2 regions of the Streptomyces sp. NPDC048196 genome follow, and region 2 is predicted to be linked to the other one. Evidence: riboswitches for the same ligand, from Rfam matches in the RefSeq annotation. Region 2 holds a riboswitch; the other holds the start of a gene.
What was found. A riboswitch is a leader RNA that binds a small molecule or an ion and turns the genes downstream of it on or off. The one in region 2 is predicted to bind cyclic di-AMP.
Positions count from the first base shown of each region.

Region 1: it holds a riboswitch for cyclic di-AMP, as region 2 does, so the genes downstream of both, AB0E02_RS28185 (transglycosylase family protein) here and AB0E02_RS31090 (NlpC/P60 family protein) in region 2, are expected to answer to the same signal.

Region 1 is NZ_JBEZMM010000036.1:47,201-54,373, forward strand. It holds gene AB0E02_RS28165 (MFS transporter) at 1-574, opposite strand, end outside; gene AB0E02_RS28170 (LysR family transcriptional regulator) at 743-1,624, shown strand; gene AB0E02_RS28175 (cytochrome P450) at 1,810-3,045, shown strand; gene AB0E02_RS28180 (transglycosylase family protein) at 3,296-4,312, shown strand; cyclic di-AMP (ydaO/yuaA leader) riboswitch at 4,525-4,733, shown strand; gene AB0E02_RS28185 (transglycosylase family protein) at 4,741-5,397, shown strand; gene eno (phosphopyruvate hydratase) at 5,702-6,982, shown strand; gene AB0E02_RS28195 (septum formation initiator family protein) at 7,161-7,173, shown strand, end outside.
Region 2 is NZ_JBEZMM010000045.1:43,915-51,087, forward strand. It holds gene AB0E02_RS31075 (MFS transporter) at 1-67, shown strand, start outside; gene AB0E02_RS31080 (ATP-dependent Clp protease proteolytic subunit) at 471-1,106, shown strand; gene AB0E02_RS31085 (hypothetical protein) at 1,112-1,420, shown strand; cyclic di-AMP (ydaO/yuaA leader) riboswitch at 1,728-1,901, shown strand; gene AB0E02_RS31090 (NlpC/P60 family protein) at 1,906-2,379, shown strand; gene AB0E02_RS31095 (GNAT family protein) at 2,437-3,084, shown strand; gene AB0E02_RS31100 (ATP-binding protein) at 3,298-3,726, opposite strand; gene AB0E02_RS31105 (8-amino-7-oxononanoate synthase) at 3,965-5,173, opposite strand; gene bioB (biotin synthase BioB) at 5,328-6,479, shown strand; gene AB0E02_RS31115 (adenosylmethionine--8-amino-7-oxononanoate transaminase) at 6,472-7,173, shown strand, end outside.

The DNA of each region.
Region 1 (7,173 bases), on a different contig from region 2:
GCCGCAGCAGGACGGCCATCAGCGCCATCAGCCCGGCGTTGACCCAGTACGCGGTGCGCCAGCCGCCCAGCTCGGCGAGGGTCCCGGAGGCCGTACGGGCGAGCAGGATGCCGAGCAGCAGACCGGTCATGAGGGTGCCGACGGTCCGGCCGCGCTCCTCGGGGGCGGCGAGAGTGGCCGCGTACGGCATGACGACCTGCGCCGCGACCGAGGCCAGGCCGGTCAGCGCGGTGCCGGTCAGCAGCACGGCGGCGTTGGTCGCGCTCGCCGTCACGGTGAGGAAGACGGCGGTCGCGGCGCACAGCGTGACGGCCAGCCGCCGCCGCTCCACCAGGTCCCCGAGCGGGACGAGCAGCAGCAGCCCGAGGCCGTAGCCGATCTGTGCGACGGTCACCACCAGCGCGGCGGTGGACGCCGAAAGCCCCAGGTCATGGCCGATGACGTCGAGCAGCGGCTGGGCGAAGTAGTTGCCCGCGACGGACAGACCGGTGGCGACGGACATCAGCAGCAGCGTGCCGCGGCCCAGCCGTCCCGGCCGGCCCTGCGCGGACCGGTGTGCGTCCTCGGCTGTCATACCTGACCTCCCCGTTCGTGCCCGCGACCACCGTGGCGGCGGGCTTCACCCAGCGTCGGGCAGCTGGCACCGATGAGTCCAACACATGGTTTTCATCGGACCTATCTCGAATAGCGATTGATCTCGGATGACGATGGGTTGTTCCGGACGGTGGCAGGATCGGTCGCCATGGAGCTCCAGCAGATGCGCTATGTCGTGGCGGTGGCCGAAACGGGCGGGTTCACCCGGGCCGCCGAGCGGTGCCACGTCGTGCAGTCGGCCCTCAGCCACCAGATCGCCCGGCTGGAGAAGGAGCTCGGGGCGCGGCTCTTCGACCGGACCAGCCGCAGCGTCCGGCTGACCGCCGCCGGCGAGGCGTTCGTCCCCGTGGCGCGGCAGGCGCTGGCGGCGGCCGAGCGGGCCCGGGCCGAGGTGGCGGCGGCGACCGGGGAGGTGCGCGGCCGGCTGGCGGTGGGCGCGATCTCGACCGTGGCGGCCGTCGATCTCGCCCGGGAGCTGGGCGACTTCCGCCGGCGCTGTCCGCGGGTGCGGGTCGGCCTGCAGATGGAGATGAGCGATCCGCTCATCGAGAAGGTGCGGGAGGGAACGCTGGACGTGGCCTTCGTCGGGCTGGTGCCCGCCGCCCGCCCGTCCGGCGTACGGGAGCGGGTGCTGGCCCGCGGCGAGCTGGTGGCCGTCGTACCGCCGGGGCATGCGCTGGCGGGGCGGGAGTGGACGACGCTGGCGCGGCTGGCGCGGGAGACCTTCGTGGACTTCACGGCGGGTTCGGCGGCCCGGCGCCAGCGCGACGAGGCGTTCCGGGCGGCCGGGCTGTCGTCGGAGGTGTCCTTCGAGGTGACCACGGTGGAGTTCCTGGCGAAGCTGGTGCGGGCCGGGCTGGGCATCGGCATGGTCCCGGAGGCCATCGCCGCCGAGCTGTCCGGGCTGCACATCGTGCGGGCGCGGCCGGCGCCGGAGCGTACGGAACGGGTGGTGTGGAGCGCCCTGGGGCCGTCCCCGGCGGCGGTGGCCTTTCTGGAGGGGCTGGGGGTGGATCCGGGCGCGTCCTGAGGGGGGACCACCGGGTGGCCCGGGGCGGGGCCGCCGTCCGTGCGCCGGGCGTCCTCCGGGGCGGTTACGGTCAGAGGGTGCACGACAAGCCCCACCCCACCCCTACGGACCCCGCGCCCGCCGACAGCGCTCCGGACCGCCCCGCGGGCTGCCCGGCAAACCGGCCGGTCCCGCCCGCGCCCGCGCTGTTCACCTGGGAGTTCGCGTCCGATCCGTATCCGGCGTACGCCTGGCTGCGGGAGTACGCGCCGGTGCACCGCACGGCGCTGCCCAGCGGGGTCGAGGCATGGCTGGTGACCCGCTACACCGAGGCGCGGCAGGCGCTGGCCGACGCCCGGCTCTCCAAGAACCCGGTGCACCACAGCGAGTCCGCGCACGGCAAGGGCAAGGTCGGCATCCCGGGCGAGCGCAGCGCCAACCTGATGACGCATCTGCTCAACATCGACCCGCCGGACCACACCCGGCTGCGCCGGCTGGTCAGCAAGGCGTTCACACCCCGTCGGGTGGCCGAGTTCGCGCCCCGGGTGCAAGAGCTGACCGATCACCTCATCGACGGGTTCGCCGGCCGCGGCGAGGCCGATCTGATCCACGAGTTCGCGTTCCCGCTGCCGATCTACGCGATCTGTGACCTGCTGGGCGTCCCGCGCGAGGACCAGGACGACTTCCGGGACTGGGCGGGCATGATGATCCGGCACGGGGGAGGGCCGCGCGGCGGGGTCGCGCGGTCGGTGAAGAAGATGCGCGGCTATCTCGCCGAGCTGATCCACCGCAAGCGGGAGGCGCTGCCGGCCGTGCCGACGCCCGGTGAGGACCTGATCTCCGGGCTGATCCGAGCCTCGGACCACGGTGAGCACCTCACCGAGAACGAGGCCGCCGCGATGGCGTTCATCCTGCTCTTCGCCGGTTTCGAGACCACCGTCAACCTCATCGGCAACGGTCTCCACGCCCTGCTGGGCCACCCCGCCCAGCGCGAGCTGCTGCAGAAGTCGCTGGCGGCGGGCGACACCGAGCTGCTGACCACCGGCGTCGAGGAGCTGCTCCGCTTCGACGGCCCCGTGGAGCTGGCGACCTGGCGGTTCGCCACCGAGGAGCTGACCCTGGGCGGGCAGCGGATCGCCGAGGGGGACCCCGTCCTGGTCGTCCTGGCCGCCGCCGACCGTGACCCGGCGCGCTTCCCCGAGCCGGACGTGCTCGACCTGACCCGGCGTGACAATCAGCATCTGGGCTACGGGCACGGCATCCACTACTGCCTGGGCGCCCCGCTCGCCCGGCTCGAAGGGCAGACCGCGCTCGCCACGCTGCTGACCCGGCTTCCGGACATCCGGCTTGCGGTGGAACCGGGCGAATTGCGCTGGCGCGGCGGGCTCATCATGCGCGGACTGCGGTCGCTGCCGGTGGAGTTCGCGCCCGAGCGGCCCTGACCAGCGGCGAAGGCCGGTGGTGACAGAGCGTCAGGACGTGACCTGCGCGTGATCTTTGCTACACCGACTTGTGACTACCCGTGACCCCGGCTACCTTTCGATCCACGATCGACGGCTCCTCGAACACATTGCCGAGGAAGCCGCCGGATCGCGACAACTCAACCGCCGCGCGAAAGGCATCCGCATGCGTTCCGGGAACGGCCGACACCGTCGCCCCCGTCAAGCACCGGCCATCTTTGTCACGGCGGGAGTGACCGGCTCGGCACTCGCACTGCCCCTGCTCTCCGCCAGTGGCGCGCACGCCGCCGACACCGCGACCTGGGACCGGGTCGCCCAGTGCGAGAGCGGCGGCATCTGGAGCTCGGACACCGGCAACGGCTTCTACGGGGGCCTCCAGCTCACCCAGGACATGTGGGACCGGCACGGCGGCGGGGCCTACGCCTCGCGGCCCGACCTCGCCAGCCGCGCCCAGCAGATCGCGGTGGCCGAGACGATCCTCGACGACCTCGGCCCGGACGCCTGGCCGAGCTGTGCGGTGAACGCCGGCCTGACGAAGGACGGCCGGGCGCCGCAGGTCGACCCGGGCGGCACCAGCGCCCCGATACCCGACCCCTCGGACGACGACGGCTCCACCGGCTCCACCGGGATGCACGACGGAACGGCCGACAACCCCGGTGGCGATGCGGGTGACGAGCCGGCCGGTGACGAGCCGTCGCAGACCACGCCGTCCCCGTCCACTCCCGCCCCCTCGGACTCCGCCGGCACCGGCGAATCGTCCCCCGGCCCCGACCGGACCTCCGGGCCGTCCGGCGACGCGACACCGGGCGACCGGGGCGAGGACCCGTCCGGCACCCCCGGCCCCTCCGACGACGGCAGCGGCACGGACGACGGCAGCGGTACGGGCTCCGCGGACGGCACGGCCTCCGACGGGCCGCAGGACGGGTCGCAGGGCGGTACGGGGACGGACGGCGTGCCGGGCGGTTCGGGCCGGCACCGCGGCGGCGCGGACCCGGGCGAGGAGGACGGCACCGGCCGGACGGCCGGCGGGCGGCACGCCTCGCGCGGTGACGACGCGCACCGGACGCCCCCGGCGGGCGGCGACGGGTACACCGTGCAGCCGGGTGACAGCCTGTCAGCGATCGCCCAGGCGCACCGGCTGCCGGGTGGCTGGCCGGCGCTCTACGACCGCAACGAGGACGTCGTCGGCTCCGACGCGGACCTGATCCAACCAGGTCAGCAGCTCGATCTCGGCCAGTCCGCAGGGTAGTTCGCCGGTTTTGGCCCGCTTTGGCGAAAGTGAGACAAGCGTCTCGTTGTGGGGCGGTGGGCCCCGAAGGGTCCACCGCCGTCGCACCGGTCCCCACCTGCGGGTTTACGACCCCTCCGTGATCAAAAATGGTCAACTCGGTCCAGTTGGGGGGGTTTGAACGCCACGGGGATTCCTGATTACGGTCATCACCGCTCGCCAAAGCGGGCCCCTTCGATCACACGCCGAATCCTGCCGGTGGTCGGAGGCAGTTGACGCGCAAGCGCCGTAGGCAGGAGCGGGGGAACCAAGGTAGGCGCCGGCCCGGCCCGTGAAAGCGGGTCAGCCGGCTTGGGGTGAAGCCCGGTGCCCATGGCACCGGCCGGGCGACTCATCAGTCCGAACCCGACAGCTCACCTCGCAGGCGTCGGTGAGGAAACGAACGAACCATGCTGATCAACAAGGGCAAGCACCGTCGTCCCTCCAAGGCCGTCCGCGTCGCCACGCTCGCCGGTGTCGCCGGTGCCGCCGTGGCCGTCCCGCTGATGGGCGCCACCTCCGCTTCCGCCGCCTCCGTCGCCACCTGGGACAAGGTCGCCCAGTGCGAGTCCGGCGGCAACTGGTCGATCAACACCGGTAACGGCTACTACGGTGGCCTGCAGTTCTCCAACTCCAGCTGGGCCGCCGCCGGCGGCACCAAGTACGCGCCGCGCGCGGACCTCGCCACCAAGTCCCAGCAGATCGCCGCCGCCGAGAAGCTCCTCGCCCTCCAGGGCCCGGGTGCCTGGTCCTGCGCCGGCGCCGGCGGCCTGACCTCCGGCGGTCCGTCCCCCGACCTGAACACCAGCGCCCCGGTGGCCAAGTCCGCGCCGGCGAAGAGCGACGCCGCCGTCAAGCGCACCCCGGCCGCCCCGAAGCACGAGAGCGCCCCGGCCGCCCCGAAGAAGAACCAGGGCCACGGCAACTACACCGTCAAGGCGGGCGACACCCTCGCCAAGATCGCCAAGGCGCACGGCACCCACTGGAAGGCCGTCTACGCGGCCAACAAGTCCGTCATCGGCGGCAACCCCAACCTGATCTTCCCGGGCCAGAAGCTGCACGTCTGAGCCATCCCCGCACCGGGACACCCCTGGTGAGACCGGCCCCGTCCGGCGCGCCCCTCCCCCCGGCGCGCCGCGGCGGGGCTTCTGTCGTATCCCCCGTCCTTCCCACCGCCGTCCCCGCCACCGCCGGCCGGCCGTTCCGCCGGACTTTCCCCGCTCGGCGAACGTTGCGGCAAACGCCCCATGAGCTGGGCCTTTGCGCTGCTTGTGGGGTTATTCCGTCCCACGGAGCGGGCCAAGGGCAGGCGGACGCCCCCCGGGCCGTTAGGCTCGTGCTGCAACTCCAGACACCCATGAAGGAGACAACGTGCCGTCCATCGACGTCGTCGTAGCCCGCGAAATTCTCGACTCGCGAGGTAATCCCACGGTCGAGGTCGAGGTCGGCCTCGACGACGGCAGCACCGGCCGTGCCGCCGTGCCGTCCGGCGCCTCGACCGGCGCCTTCGAGGCCATCGAGCTCCGCGACGGCGACCCCAACCGCTACCTCGGCAAGGGCGTGGAGAAGGCCGTCCTGGCCGTCATCGAGCAGATCGGCCCGGAGCTCGTCGGCTACGACGCGACCGAGCAGCGGCTGATCGACCAGGCCATGTTCGACCTGGACGCCACCGACAACAAGGGCTCGCTCGGCGCCAACGCCATCCTCGGCGTCTCCCTCGCCGTCGCGCACGCCGCCTCCGAGGCCAGCGACCTCCCGCTGTTCCGCTACCTGGGCGGCCCGAACGCGCACGTCCTGCCCGTGCCGATGATGAACATCCTGAACGGCGGCTCGCACGCCGACTCCAACGTGGACATCCAGGAGTTCATGATCGCCCCGATCGGCGCGGAGTCCTTCTCCGAGGCCCTGCGCTGGGGCGCCGAGGTCTACCACACCCTCAAGAAGGTCCTGAAGGAGCGCGGTCTGTCGACCGGCCTGGGCGACGAGGGCGGCTTCGCCCCGAACCTCGGCTCCAACCGCGAGGCCCTCGACCTCATCCTGGAAGCCATCAAGCAGGCCGGCTACGCCCCCGGCCAGGACATCGCGCTCGCCCTGGACGTCGCCGCCTCCGAGTTCTACAAGGACGGCTCGTACCAGTTCGAGGGCCAGTCCCGCTCGGCCGCCCAGATGACCGAGTACTACGCGGAGCTCGTCGACGCGTACCCGCTGGTCTCCATCGAGGACCCGCTGTTCGAGGACGACTGGGCCGGCTGGAAGGTCATCACCGACAAGCTCGGCGCCAAGGTCCAGCTGGTCGGTGACGACCTGTTCGTCACCAACCCCGAGCGCCTGGCCCGCGGCATCGAGGAGGGCTCCGCCAACGCCCTTCTGGTCAAGGTCAACCAGATCGGCTCGCTGACCGAGACCCTGGACGCCGTCGAGCTGGCCCAGCGCAACGGCTTCAAGTGCATGATGTCGCACCGCTCCGGCGAGACCGAGGACGTCACCATCGCCGACCTCGCCGTCGCCACCAACTGCGGCCAGATCAAGACCGGCGCCCCGGCCCGCTCCGAGCGCGTCGCCAAGTACAACCAGCTGCTGCGCATCGAGGAGATCCTCGACGACGCCGCGGTGTACGCCGGCCGCAGCGCGTTCCCCCGCTTCAAGGGCTGACGCTCCGAAGCGCGGCGCCCCGCGGTTCCGCCGGGGCGGCCCGACCCGGGGCCCGAAAGGGCTGATCGGGCGAGCCGACCGCCCAGCGCCCCGTACGTCCCCGGCGACGGTCCCGTACCGTTGCCGGGGACGTACCTGCTTGAAGCAGACCGGCGTCCGTCAGTGAAGGGGAGACGACGTGCCCGCGGACC
Region 2 (7,173 bases):
ACCGAGGCGCCCTGCTCGCCACTATCGGTATGGGAGCCCTGTTCATGCTGACGATGATTCGCGCTGATTCTCATCGACCGAAGCGGCCGCAAGCCACGGCTCGTTCACGGTGCGCTGGGCATGAGCGCGGGCAAGCGGACCGATCCTGTTTGGTTCGGATCCCGATGTCGGGGAGGCGCTTGCCGATCTGGCTGTCGGTGACAGGGCACCCTGGACGACCGCCCGGGAACAGGCAAGGAACGTCGTCCGGCGTGCCGACCTCGGCCCTACCGCGGCGAATCACGACAAGCTCGCGGACCAGGCTGACCATGGACGCCCCCCAAACGGTGACAAGTGATGTGAGACATGAGCCCTCACCAAGGAGCAAAAAGCCCCATCTGACCTGGGCATTTGACTTGATCACTAAAATCGGGTCCCATTCTAACGGGATGTACGTCCTGTACATTTTCTACAGAGGAAAGGGGCCGGCCATGCTGCGACCGACCGCCCGCTACGTCCTTCCGGAGTTCACCGAGCGCACCACGCAGGGGACGGTGACGATGGACCCGTACTCCAAGCTGCTGAGCGAGCGGATCATCTTCCTGGGGACCCCGATCGACGACACCGCCGCCAACGACGTCATGGCGCAGCTGATCCACCTCGAACACGCCGCGCCCGAGCGGGACATCTCGCTCTACATCAACTCCCCCGGCGGCTCGGTCACCGCGATGACCGCGATCTACGACACGATGCGCTTCGTGTCGTGCGACGTGGAGACCGTCTGCCTGGGGCAGGCCGCGTCCTCCGCCGCGGTGCTGCTGGCCGCCGGCGCCCCCGGCAAGCGGCTGGCGCTCCCGGGCGCCCGGGTGCTGATCCACCAGCCGTCGGTGAGCGAACCGTTCGAGGGCCAGGCCAGCGACCTCTACATCCAGGCGCAGGAACTGCTGCGCAGCCGCGCCATGCTGGAGGAGATGCTGGCGCTGCACACCGGTCAGCCCCGCGAGCGGATCGCCGCGGACATCGAGCGCGACAAGATCTTCGACGCCCCGGCCGCGCAGGCGTACGGCCTGATCGACGGGCTCACCCGTAACCGCAAGCAGTCGGCCGACCAGCACGCGGGGCGGTGAGCCGGATGTGGCCGCCGGAGACCCCGCCGCTGCCCGCGCTGACCCGCGCCGAGGGGCAGCTGATCGACTGCTACCTGGAGGCGCTCGACCTGCTGGGCCGGATCAACCCGGCCCGCGGCGGCGGCACCTACCAAGCCCTGCGCGCCGCTCAGGCACTGGTGAGCAAGGCCGCCGAACTACGGGACGCGCTGACGCTGATGCACAACCGGGGCGAGCACGAGCGGCACGGCGAGACGCTGGCCCGGGCCCTGCGGGTGCTGGACGGGGAACGCCGGGCCGGATACGTGACGGTGCCGCCGGCCCGGGAACCCTGAGCCGACACGCGCGCCCGCGCTGCCCGGACGGCGTAGCGTCCGCGCGTGCGGTAAGGGGGCGACGAATTGCGCGGGGCACCGGAATTACTGCGGTTACCGATGTTTCGCCCCAGGTCCGGGGGGTGCCGCAGGCGCCTCTCAAGCGCGTAACGGGGCAAATCCCACCATTCGGCGCAACTGTGGCGCATGTCACATTCGGCATTTTCAACTCGGAATTCGGGTGGCGGGTGCGTGAGGATCCCTTCGACGACAAGACCCCGCCACAGCGACGGGGCGGTCCGGCCGGGCGCCTAATCCCGCCGCCGTGCCGGATGTCCGGTCGATGCGTGTGGATCGGCGGGAGCGGAGGACCCGAGCAGTACGGGGTCCGGGGCCCGCACGGCCCGACGGACTCCTTGGGGTGAAGCCGTGGAAGCGGCCGGGCATCTTCGCCTGCCCGAACCCGACAGGTCTTCCTTCGCAGGCGGCTGACGAAGGGTTTGCGCATGACCGTGCGCACGCATACGCCACATCTGCTGGCCCGCGCCGGCGCCGTGTCCGCACTGGCACTGGCCACGCTCGGCGGGACCACGCTCGCCCCGGGAACCACCGCCGACGCCGAGGCCGCGACCGTCTCCGCACATGCGCTGCGGATCGCGGCCTCCAAGCGGGGCTCGCCCTACCAGTACGGGGCCATGGGGCCGTACCGCTTCGACTGTTCGGGCCTGACGGTGTACTCGTTCAAGCGCGCCGGCCGGGAGCTGCCACGCACCGCCGCGCAGCAGTACGGCCAGACCCGGCACATCCCGGCCGCCGCCCGGAAACGCGGGGACCTGGTCTTCTTCCACTCGGGCACCGGCATCTACCACGTCGGCATCTACGCCGGGCACGGCCGGATGTGGCATGCGCCCAAGGCCGGCAGCGTGGTGCGGCTGGAGAGGATCTGGAGCCGCGCGGTCTCGTACGGAAGAGTGCGCTGAGCTGCGGCGACGCCGGACGCTCGGTGAAGTGTCAGTGGGCCCCGGTAACTTGACGGGGTGACCTCGGAACTGAGCAAGGTGCTTACGGCCGCGGCGCGGGGCTGCTTCCCGCCCGCGGACGGTTCGGTGACGGTGCTGCCCCCGCCGTCCCCGCGGGACGTGGGCGTGGTGTCGTTCACCTGCCATGCCGTGGTGTTCGCGGACGTGGAGCCGTCCTGGGTGCACGACCGGACAGCCCCCGGCGACCTCGCCGGACCGCTCAGCCCGCCGTTCCTCACCGCGCTGGGTGAGCGGACCGGCCGCGAGGCCAACAACATCGACCTGGCCACGGTCGCCGAGGCACTGCCCGGCCCGCCGCCGCTGGAGCTGGTGGAGACCACGGACCGCAGCCATCCGCGGATCGTGCGGGCCCTGCGCCACCGCGACGAGGTGCGGGTCTGGACGACCGGGGACGGCGGGACGCTGGTCATCGGCCGGGGCGTGGCCGGCCGCCTTGAGCTGGCGGTGGAGGTCGAGGCCGCCGGCCAGGGCCGCGGTCTCGGCCGCCGGCTGGCGCACGCCGCCCGCCATCTCATACCGGCGGGCGAACGGCTCTGGGCCCAGGCCGCCCCCGGCAACGCCCGCAGCGTCCGTGCCCTGCTGGCCGCGGGGTTCGTACCGGTGGGCGCGGAGGTGCTGATGGTGCCGGTCGGCGGACGCGGCTGAGCCGTAGCCGCTGCGTGGGCAGGGCGCCGGTGGTGGCCTCCGGCTCGCGGGGCTTCCAGCGCGTGAAGCTCCCGGCGCGCGGGGCGCCCGGTGCGCGCCGCCGCGCGGCGCGTTCGGCCGCCCCGCCGTGCCGTGACGTCGGGCTTCCCCTCACAGCGGGCTTCCCATCACGGCGGCCTTCCGTTACGGCGGCCCTCCGTGACGGCCGCGCCGTCAGCCGACCGCGATCCGCCAGGGCAGGCTGATCCAGACGGTCTTGCCGCCGGTGTCGGTCGGGACGACGGAGAGCCGGCCGCCGGCCTCCGCGGCGAGGAAGCGGATGATGACCAGCCCCCGGCCGTTGTCCTGCTGGACCGCGGCGGGCAGCCGGCGCGGGCGGCGCGGGTGACTGTCGGTGACCCCGACGCGCAGTTCCTCGTCGCGGTCCAGGCGGAGTTCGAGGGTGAAGGTCGGGGACCGTCCGAAGGTGTGCTGGACGGCGTTGGTGGCGAGTTCGGAGACGATCAGGCGGACCGCGTCGGCGGTGGCGGAAGCGGCGGGCAGACCCCATTCGGTGAGCACCGCGAGGGCGTGTCCGCGGGCGAGGCGGACCGATTCCGGGGCGCTCGGCAGGGTGAGTGCGGATTCCTGGTGGTCTGCCATCGCGACGCCGTCCCTTTCCCACCGAGGCCGGCTCCGGTCCGCTGACCGGTGAGCCGGCGTGCCGCTCGGGTCAACGATGCGGCCTCGGGCTTCTGCTGGAGCGCCAGACTGCCACCCGTGCCCCCGGTGTGGTGCTCGATCCAGCAACATCTACAGATATCTATCGCTCGATGCGGTGAACTCTGCGACGGGAGACCGGATAGGGGACGCCGTGCCGGTCACCCAGCGTCACCGAGGATCAGATCATCGACGGCGCGGTGGCGACGATCGTCTCCACCGCTTGGTCGAGCTGCCCCTCCGTCAGGTCCGCGCGGGCGGTGAGCCGCAGCCGGGAGATCCCGTCCGGCACGGACGGCGGGCGGAAGCAGCCGACCGCGAGACCGGCCGTGCGGCAGTCGGCGGCCCAGCGGACCGCGGCCTCCGGCGAGGGGGCGCGGACGGACACCACCGCGGCGTCCGGCCGTACCGCCGTCAGACCGGCCGCGGTGAGCCGGCGGTGCAGTGCGCGGGCGACCTCCCCGGCCCGGGCGGCGCGCTCGGGTTCGCGGCCGATCAGCCGCAGCGCGGCCAGCGCGCCGCCGGCCGCGGCGGGGGCCAGGCCGGTGTCGAAGATGAACGTCCGGGCGGTGTTGACCAGGTGCTCGATGACCCGGGCCGGGCCGAGCACCGCGCCGCCCTGGGAGCCGAGCGACTTGGAGAGCGTCACGGTGGCGACCACGTCGGGGTCCCCGGCCAGTCCGGCCGCCGCGAGCGCCCCCCGGCCGCCGTCACCGAGGACACCCAGCCCATGGGCGTCGTCGACGAGCAGCGCGGCGCCGTGCGACCGGCAGGCGGCGGCCAGAGCGGGCAGCGGTGCGGCGTCGCCGTCGACCGAGAACACCGAGTCGGTGACCACCAGCGCCCGCCCGCTGTGGCCGGCCAGGGTGCGGCGTACGGCCTCGGGGTCGGCGTGCGGGGCGACCTCGGTGCGGGCCCGGGAGAGCCGGCAGCCGTCGATGAGGGAGGCATGGTTGCCGGCGTCGGAGACGACCAGGGTGCCGGGTGCGGTCAGCGCGGTGACCGCGGCGAGATTCGCGGCATATCCGGACGAGAGCACCAGAGCCGCCTCGAAGCCGCAGAACGCGGCGAGTTCCGCCTCCAGCCGGGCGTGGAGTTCGGTGCTGCCGGAGACCAGCCGCGAGCCGGTGGCGCCGGCGCCCCAGAGCTGCGCGGCCTCGGCCGCGGCGTGGGTGACCTCGGGATGCCGGGAGAGTCCGAGATAGTCGTTTCCGGACAGGTCGAGCAGCGGGCAGTCGGCCGGGCGGGGGCGCAGCGCGCGGACCAGGCCGGCGCGTTGGCGTTCGGCGCGGGCGGTGTCGAGCCAGTCGAAGGCCGAGCCGGGCGCCGGGCCGGCGGCGGGCGGGGGCGCGGTGTCGCGCAGCGGCAGCGCGGCGGAGTCCTGCGGCATCGGCGTCCTTCGTCGGGGGCTCGATTGTGGGCTGTCGATAGACGTTAGCGGTCGTTCCGCCCGGTCACGGTGTGGCGATACACACACCCCGATCGACGCGCGTTGTGGGAATCCTCCTTGGCCGGGGGCGGGGGCGTAGGACAGGATCATCGCCATGGACCTGCTGAACACACTGGTGGACAAGGGACTGCGGCGCGAGTTGCCGACCCGTGAAGAGGCGCTGGCCGTGCTGGCGACTTCCGATGACGAACTGCTCGACGTCGTGGCCGCGGCCGGAAAGGTGCGCCGCCAGTGGTTCGGGCGGCGGGTCAAGCTCAACTACCTCGTCAACCTCAAGTCGGGCCTGTGCCCGGAGGACTGCTCGTACTGCTCGCAGCGGCTGGGGTCGAAGGCCGAGATCCTCAAGTACACCTGGCTGAAGCCCGATGACGCCTCCAAGGCGGCCGCCGCCGGGTTGGCCGGCGGCGCCAAGCGGGTGTGCCTGGTGGCCAGCGGCCGCGGCCCGACGGACAAGGACGTGGACCGGGTCTCGGAGACCATCGCCGCGATCAAGGAGCAGAACGAGGGCGTGGAGGTGTGCGCTTGTCTGGGACTGCTCTCCGACGGCCAGGCCGAGCGGCTGCGCGCGGCGGGTGCCGATGCCTACAACCACAACCTCAACACCTCGGAAGCCACCTACGGCGACATCTGCACCACGCATGACTTCTCCGACCGGGTCTCCACCGTCCAGCAGGCCCAGGCCGCGGGCATGTCCGCCTGCTCCGGACTGATCGCCGGTATGGGCGAGAGCGACGCCGACCTCGTGGACGTGGTGTTCGCGCTGCGTGAGCTGGACCCGGACTCGGTGCCGGTCAACTTCCTGATCCCGTTCGAGGGCACCCCGCTCGCCAAGGAGTGGAACCTCACCCCGCAGCGTGCGCTGCGCATCCTGGCGATGGTCCGGTTCGTCTGCCCGGACATCGAGGTGCGGCTGGCCGGCGGTCGCGAGGTGCATCTGCGCAGTCTGCAGCCGCTGGCCCTGCACCTGGTCAACTCCATCTTCCTGGGCGACTACCTGACCAGCGAGGGCCAGGCCGGCAAGGACGACCTGGCGATGATCGAGGACGCCGGCTTCGAGGTGGAGGGCACGGACACCACGACGCTGCCCGAGCACCGCCGGCCGTGCGGCGAGCACGCGGCCGCGGCCCCGGAGACGGACGCCGAGGCACCCGCCGCCACCGTCCCCGCCCCGTCCGACGAGGCCCGCCGCGATCTGGTGTCGGTGCGCCGCCGCGGCGCCGGTACCGACCTCCCGCCCAATGCCTGAGCCGCTCGGGCCCCGCGAACTGCTCGCCCTGGACCGGCAGCACGTCTGGCACCCGTACGGGCCGATGCCCGGCACCGCCGCGCCGCTGCTGGTCGAGTCGGCCTCCGGTGTCCGGCTGCGGCTGGCCGAACCGGCCGAGGGGCACGACGAGTTGGTGGACGGGATGTCCTCCTGGTGGTCGGCGGTGCACGGCTACAACCACCCGGTGCTGAACGACGCCGCCCGCGGCCAGCTGGAGCGGATGAGCCATGTGATGTTCGGCGGGCTCACCCACGAGCCCGCGGTGCGGCTGGCCAAGCGGCTGGTCGACATCACGCCGGAGCCGCTGCAGCACGTCTTCCTCGCCGACTCCGGTTCGGTGTCGGTCGAGGTCGCCGTGAAGATGTGCCTGCAGTACTGGCGTTCCCTGGGAAAGCCCCGCAAACAGCGGCTGCTGACCTGGCGGGGCGGCTACCACGGCGACACCTGGCAGCCGATGTCGGTGTGCGATCCGGACGGCGGGATGCACGAGCTGTGGCAGGGGGTGCTGCCGCGGCAGGTCTTCGCGGACACCCCGCCGCCCGGTTTCGACGCCCCGGCCGACCCGGCGTACGCGGACCAGCTGCGCGAGCTGATCGGCCGGCACGCCGACGAGCTGGCGGCGGTGATCGTCGAGCCGGTGGTGCAGGGCGCGGGCGGGATGTCGTTCCACTCC